2 linked regions of the Dyadobacter chenhuakuii genome follow. The protein of the gene in region 2 interacts with the protein of the main gene of each other region in a pairwise test. Links are inferred from orthologs where the notes say so. Each region holds a gene or a part of one and is shown on either strand. Other genes may lie near its edges. The genes, in order: recJ and NFI80_RS09850.

Region 1 (3,300 bases), 1.8 Mb from region 2 along the record:
TGGATGAAATCATTCGGCGAGAATACAGAGTGTGTATTTAAGAAGTGCTGCGAGAAATATAAAAAGAAAGGGAAGCACTGTAAAAAGTGTCCTAAAAAATAATAACTGCGGGATCTGAAAAGAGCCCAAACAGTTCATGGTGAATAATTATAAGAGAGGGAATGCCGCGAAGCGTTCCCTTTTCTATGTGTAATGCTTGCTAAATTTTGCGCTTCAACTCGAAGTTCTGTCCCAGGTAAACGCGCCTTACCACTTCGTCCTCTGCCAGTTCCTCGGCACTTCCTTGCTTCAATATTTTTCCCTCAAATAATAAATAAGCCCGGTCCGTGATCGACAGCGTCTCATTTACATTGTGATCGGTGATAAGGATGCCGATGTTTTTGTGTTTCAATTTGGCCACAATGCTTTGGATATCCTCTACCGCAATGGGGTCAACGCCTGCGAACGGTTCGTCGAGCAGGATAAATTTAGGGTCCACTGCCAGCGCGCGGGCGATTTCGGTCCGGCGGCGTTCTCCTCCCGAAAGCACCATTCCCTTACTTTTCTGCACGTGCGTCAGGTGAAACTCTTCCAGCAGTTCTTCCACTTTCTGTCTTTGATCAGCGCGGGAGAGGTCTGTCATTTCCAGCACAGCACGAATGTTTTCCTCAACCGTCAATGATCGGAAAACAGAGGCTTCCTGCGCGAGATAGCCCAGGCCCAGGCGCGCACGCTTGTACATAGGAAGGCTCGTAATGTCCTTATCGTCCAGGTAAACTTTTCCGCTGTTGGGTTTAACCAATCCTACGGCCATGTAAAAAGAGGTTGTTTTACCAGCACCATTCGGCCCAAGCAAACCTACAATTTCGCCCTGTTCAACCTGATAGCTTACATTATTGTTGACAAGACGAACCCCGTATTTTTTTACAAGGTTTTCGGTTCTTAATATCATTGTTTTTTATCTGTTTGCTGGCCCAGAGCGCATGCTGAGGGCTTAAAGAAACTTGATGTCTTTTAAAGACAGTTGTAACGTTTTTTTGTCCCGAAAGTTATTCTCTTCAAGGCAATACGCGATCGAAAACAGCCTTCCGTTAATTAAATCCGGATAAAAGTGCGCCATGCCGAAGCCGATCGCCGTGAATATTCCGGAATCATTCTGCTTTACATCGAATTTAAGATGCTTTTCCTTCATGATCGTTGGCCTTCCCGCCAGTGAAACATTGCGGGATTCAAAGATCGGCGTCATGTTTCCGGGACCAAAGGGGCCCATTTGACGGAGAATGTTATAAAATTTCGGCGTGATCACATCCAGTTCTAGCAACATATCGATATTGATCATCGGGATGAGCTGATCGGGTAAGATACGGCTGCTTACAATGTCATTGAAACGCGTTTTGAATGCTTCCACATTTTGCAAAGGCAATGTAAGCCCTGCTGCGAAAGTATGCCCGCCATATTGTTCCAAAAGATCCGCACATTCCTCAATAGCTTCATACACATCAAATCCCGGAACCGACCGTGCGGAACCTGCGGCTTTTCCATGTGATTGCGTTAATATAATGGTCGGACGATGGTATTTTTCAATGCACCGGCTCGCGACAATTCCGATCACGCCTTTGTGCCAGTCTTCCTTATATAATACGGTACTTTTTGCGGTCGTAAACCAGTCGTCGTTTTCAATCATGAAAAGCGCCTGTTCCGTGATGCTGGTGTCAAAGGTTCGTCGCTCGCTGTTGTGCTTGTTAATCTCGTGTGCAAAATCAGCGGCTTCTTCGTTTTCTTCGCATAGTAAAAGTCTTACTGCCTCTTTCGCATGCTTGATCCGTCCAGCCGCATTAATTCTTGGCCCGAGACCAAAAACCACATTGGTAATGTCCAGCACACCATTCAATCCGGCGATTTGGATCAATGCTTTAACGCCACATCTTGGTGCAGCATTTAATCTTTGCAAACCATAATATGCCAAAATCCGGTTTTCACCCGTAATAGGCACAATGTCCGAAGCAATGCTGATCACCAGCAGGTCCAGATGATCGAACAAACCCGCCGGGTCTATTTCATTGTCTATACAGAAGGCTTGCAGCAGTTTAAATCCAACGCCGCAGCCTGTGAGTTCTTTATAAGGATATGCGCAATCATCTCTTTTTGGGTCGAGGACAGCAACTGCCGGCGGCAGCTCAGAACCGGGCCGGTGGTGATCACATATAATGAAGTCGATGCCTCTTTCTTTGGCAGCAGTAACTTTATCAACCGATTTTACACCGCAATCCAGTGTTACAATGAGTGAAAAACCGTTTGCGTGCGCCCAGTCAATGCTTTGCCACGAAACGCCGTAGCCTTCTTCGTAACGGTCGGGAATGTAATAGTCGAGATTTGGATATATTTTTTTCAAAAAACCGTAGAACAATGCGACGGAAGTGGTGCCGTCCACATCATAATCTCCGTAAACCAATATTTTTTCACCATTTCTGATCGCATCATTCAGCCTGCTGACGGCTGCATACATGTCCTGCATTAAAAACGGATCATGTAAATGCGCAAGGTCGGGGCGGAAAAAGTTTCGGGATTGCTCAAAATCAAGGATGCCGCGTTGTACCAAAAGGGTAGCCAGCGACGGGCTTACTTTTAACGATTCGGCCAGTTCCAGGACAATGTGTGTTTGTTCAGAAGTAAATTCAGGGTTGTGTATCCAGCGCTTTTCAATCATGAAACAAAGATAATCGGATTCTGTGATGCGTGTATCAAAATCTATATTGAGCCCGCACTATCAGGAAAAGCTAATTGAAAGGTCTTATCTTTGCAAGCAATTAACATTCTTTAAGATAAATGCCGCGTCTTCTGGCGATTGATTATGGTGCCAAACGCACCGGTATTGCTGTTACAGATCCTTTGCAGATCATTGCCACTGCCCTTGATACGGTCAGGACGCATGACTTAACGGAGTTTTTAAAGAAATACGCAGCCAGTGAACCAATCGAAGCATTTATAGTAGGAATGCCGAAAAGGCTTGATAATACGGAAAGTGAGAATGCGGCAAGAGTAACCGCATTTATTAAAATCCTGAAAAAAACATTTCCGGACATTCCTGTACACGCACACGACGAAAGGTTCACGTCGTCTATGGCCCTGCAATCCATGATTGCGTCCGGCTCCAAAAAGAGCGACCGACGGGAAAAGGGCAACATTGATAAAATAAGCGCCACGATCATTCTCCAGTCTTATATGGAAAGTAAAAGGTGAGCGGCATTTACAGGTTACATTATATTACAACGAATAAAGTCGCATTACAATGATTTATCCCATCGTAGCATACGGAGATCC
Region 2 (3,302 bases):
GATCTCCGTTGGTAACCCATTGGTTCGGGCCGGTGCGGTCGAAGCCACCTTTTGTCGCGATCAGCAGGTCAAGCGGATAGGGGTGCAGTGCGTCTGCGATCAGGACTTCGTTGGTATGCGGGCCGTAAGAATCGGCTGTATCGATGAAGTTTACTCCTGCTTCAACGGCGGCTTTTAACACCTTTTTGCCATTTTCCCGATCAGCAACTTCGCCCCAGACGCCCTTTCCTGTGAGCTGCATGCCGCCATAACCCAGCCTTTTTATCTCAATTTCCCCGCCAACGCGGAATGTCTCTGCAATGGATGTGCTCATAGTTTGTGATTTGTTAATGATTATTAAACATTAACCCGCAGTTTGATGATTTGATTCGCCATGATGCGCATGTTAATGCTTAATTAATTGAGAAATCAAAAATGTCACGCCTGGGCATAATTTGGCACAGTTTTGTTCCAAATCATTTAAATCAATGTTCAGAAAAAATGGAAACCACAATTTACGAAGATCAGGCAAAAGCACTGGTCGCTGAGATGAGGCAACTAATTGAAGCAAAGGGAATTAATAATGGTAATGCTTTGGAAGAAGCGGGGCTGAGCCAGGAAATTGTAGGAAGGATCTTCAATGGTGAGCAGCTGCCCAGTCTTTCGGAATTCCTCGCATTATGCCAGATTTCAGGGATTTCATTCCAGTTGCCGACTGTCGAAACGCCGAATACGCCGATGTAAGGGGAAGAAGGCTGCATATCTAGCCACTTCAAAGCTGCATCACCTAGCCACTTCAAAATTGAAATCACCATTCATGACCAGCCTGGCGTCGGTGGTTTCAGGGTTGCCGGGGATTTGCAGTCCTTTAATTTTGGCGGTTTTGCCTTTGCTTAGCAGGTCATATACATGTTTGTCCGTAAGTTTTTTACCTAAAAACTCAAACGGAATTTTAAAACCGCATACGCTGAAATTGGAACAGCCGTAAGCGGTTTTTCCTTTTTTGAGCAATTGCTCTTTGCATTTCGGACAGGTAAGCGCTTCAATTTTGATTTCTTCCTTAGGCTCTTTCGGCTCGCGGGGCTTGGCCGGTTTCTTTTCTTTTTCCTCCTTTTCGACCACAACGGGCAATTCTTCGGCAATGCTGATCGCACGTCCGCGGTTGTTCTTCACTTCGTTGGTCAGCTCCACAACCATCTGGATCAGCTCCTGTTTGAATGTTTCCATCGAATAGTCGCCCTTTTCAATCAGCCGCAATTTCCGTTCCCAGTTTCCCGTAAGCTCGGCACTTTTCAGGAGTTCATTCTGAATGGTGTCAATGAGGTCGATGCCCGTCTGTGTGGCCAGAATATTCTTTTTTTTCTTCTCAATATAACGTCTTTTAAAAAGCGTTTCGATAATGTTGGCACGGGTGGACGGCCTTCCGATGCCGTTGTCTTTCATAAGCTCGCGCATTTCCTCATCCTCCACCTGCTTTCCGGCCGTTTCCATAGCTCTCAGCAATGTGGCTTCCGTGTAAGCTTTGGGCGGCGTGGTTTTTCCCTGATGCACGCGCGGCTCGTGCGGGCCTCTTTCGCCCACTTCGAAGTTGGGCATCAGCTTTTCCTCTTCCGCTGCCTCTTTTTTCGCGCTGGCATCATTGGCGTAAACAGCGCGCCAGCCCGGTTCCAGAATCTGCTTCCCTGTTGCTTTGAATTCAACTTGTCCCACCATTCCCAGCACCGTTGTGTTTGAAACCTTACATTCCGGATAAAAAACAGCGATAAACCGGCGGGCGATCAGGTCGTAAATGCGCTTTTCTTCCGGGCTGATGTTACCGGGCAAAACGCCGGTAGGAATGATGGCGTGGTGATCCGTTACTTTCTTATCATCAAAAACCGTTTTCGATTTTGGGATTGGTTTCTCCAAAAGCGGCGCGGTCAGTTGCGCATAGTAAGTGAGCTGCCTCAATATGCCCTCTACTCTGGGATGCAGATCTTCGGAAAGATAGGTTGTGTCCACCCGCGGGTAAGTCACGAACTTCTTTTCGTAGAGATTTTGAATGTGCTTTAATGTATCCTCGGCGGAATAGCCAAACTTTTTGTTGGCTTCCACTTGGAGTGAAGTCAGGTCGAAGAGCCTTGGATTTCCTTCTTTTCCTTCCTTTTTTTCAAATGATGTTATTTCAAAATCATGCATCAGCAAATAGGCGAGGCCTTTGTTTGCCTTTTCTTCACTCCTGATACGGTCAATGGTGGCCGTAAATTCCGTTTCGCGGTAAATGGTTTTTAATTCCCAATATTCTTCCGAAACAAATGCATTGATCTCCTTCTGACGCTGAACGATCAATGCGAGCGTAGGCGTTTGCACACGGCCAATGCTCAGGACGACCTTTCCCTGACCAAATTTTTTGGTAAAAAGGCGTGTCGCGTTCATGCCCAGCAGCCAGTCGCCGATGGCACGTGCGCTGCCTGCTGCATATAAGTTGTTATAAAGTGCGCTGTCTTTGAGTTTTTCAAAACCTTCGCGAATCGCTTGTTCGGTAAGCGAAGAGATCCAGAGGCGTTTCACGGGAACGGTGCATTTGGCTTTCAGCAATACCCAGCGCTGGATCAGCTCACCTTCCTGGCCTGCATCCCCGCAGTTGATCACTTCCTCACATTTGCTGACTAGACTTTCAATCACCGCAAATTGCTTCATCGCCCCCGCATTATCAATCAGCTTGATGCCGAAACTGGACGGGATCATGGGAAGGTCTTCCAACCGCCATGATTTCCAGCGTTCTGTATAGTCGTGCGGTTCTTTTAATGTGCAGAAGTGACCGAATGTCCAGGTGACCTGGTAACCATTCCCCTCATAATAACCGTCCCTGCGCTGATTGGCCCCGATGATTCCCGCAATGTCTTTGGCAACACTTGGCTTTTCAGCAATACACAATTTCATAGCTGCAAACTTACTCGATTGAGCCGCAAAGTTTATAAAAACACCCGAAAAACTGACCGAATAATCAATCAGGGAAAAATATTTAAAATTATTTTCAAAATATTTTTTGGCAACACGAGTTTTTTGGGTCGAAAAATTGGCAAAAATGGCTATTGATAAAGTACACTCCGAATTTTATTCTGATTTAAGATCACTTTGCCAAATTGTATCCTATCCTTTTTAATTGGATTGTTCTAAGATTGATCATTGGCATAGCCAAACAGAATTAAGTAAAGTCAAAAAAATAGATTTTAGGTTACTATTCAATTTGCAATCTTTAAATAATGATATTTTCTGAATCAATATAAGCTGATCTTACACTCCAATTTATGATCATTAACACCGAATGTCATAAAGCACAT

What was found.
Region 1: the proteins of NFI80_RS09850 (region 2) and recJ interact in binary tests that used the Escherichia coli proteins (3 or more experiments, as listed by UniProt). The link is inferred for Dyadobacter chenhuakuii from one-to-one orthologs.

What each region holds. Positions count from the first base shown.
Region 1 is NZ_CP098805.1:4,162,713-4,166,012, reverse strand. What follows is about bases 331-3,298. They hold recJ (single-stranded-DNA-specific exonuclease RecJ), read right to left. Parts: upstream 2,687-3,298; coding sequence 974-2,686; downstream 331-973. Other genes in these bases: def (peptide deformylase), read left to right, coding at 3,269-3,298; ruvX (Holliday junction resolvase RuvX), read left to right, coding at 2,806-3,219; lptB (LPS export ABC transporter ATP-binding protein), read right to left, coding at 331-931. Outside these bases: more of lptB, read right to left, coding at 200-330; more of def, read left to right, coding at 3,299-3,300. UniProt on the Escherichia coli protein: Single-stranded-DNA-specific exonuclease.
Region 2 is NZ_CP098805.1:2,381,325-2,384,626, reverse strand. The notes cover bases 333-3,302. They hold NFI80_RS09850 (type IA DNA topoisomerase), read right to left. Parts: upstream 2,902-3,302; coding sequence 763-2,901; downstream 333-762. Other genes in these bases: NFI80_RS09855 (helix-turn-helix domain-containing protein), read left to right, coding at 481-723. Also shown: NFI80_RS09860 (aldo/keto reductase), read right to left, coding at 1-313.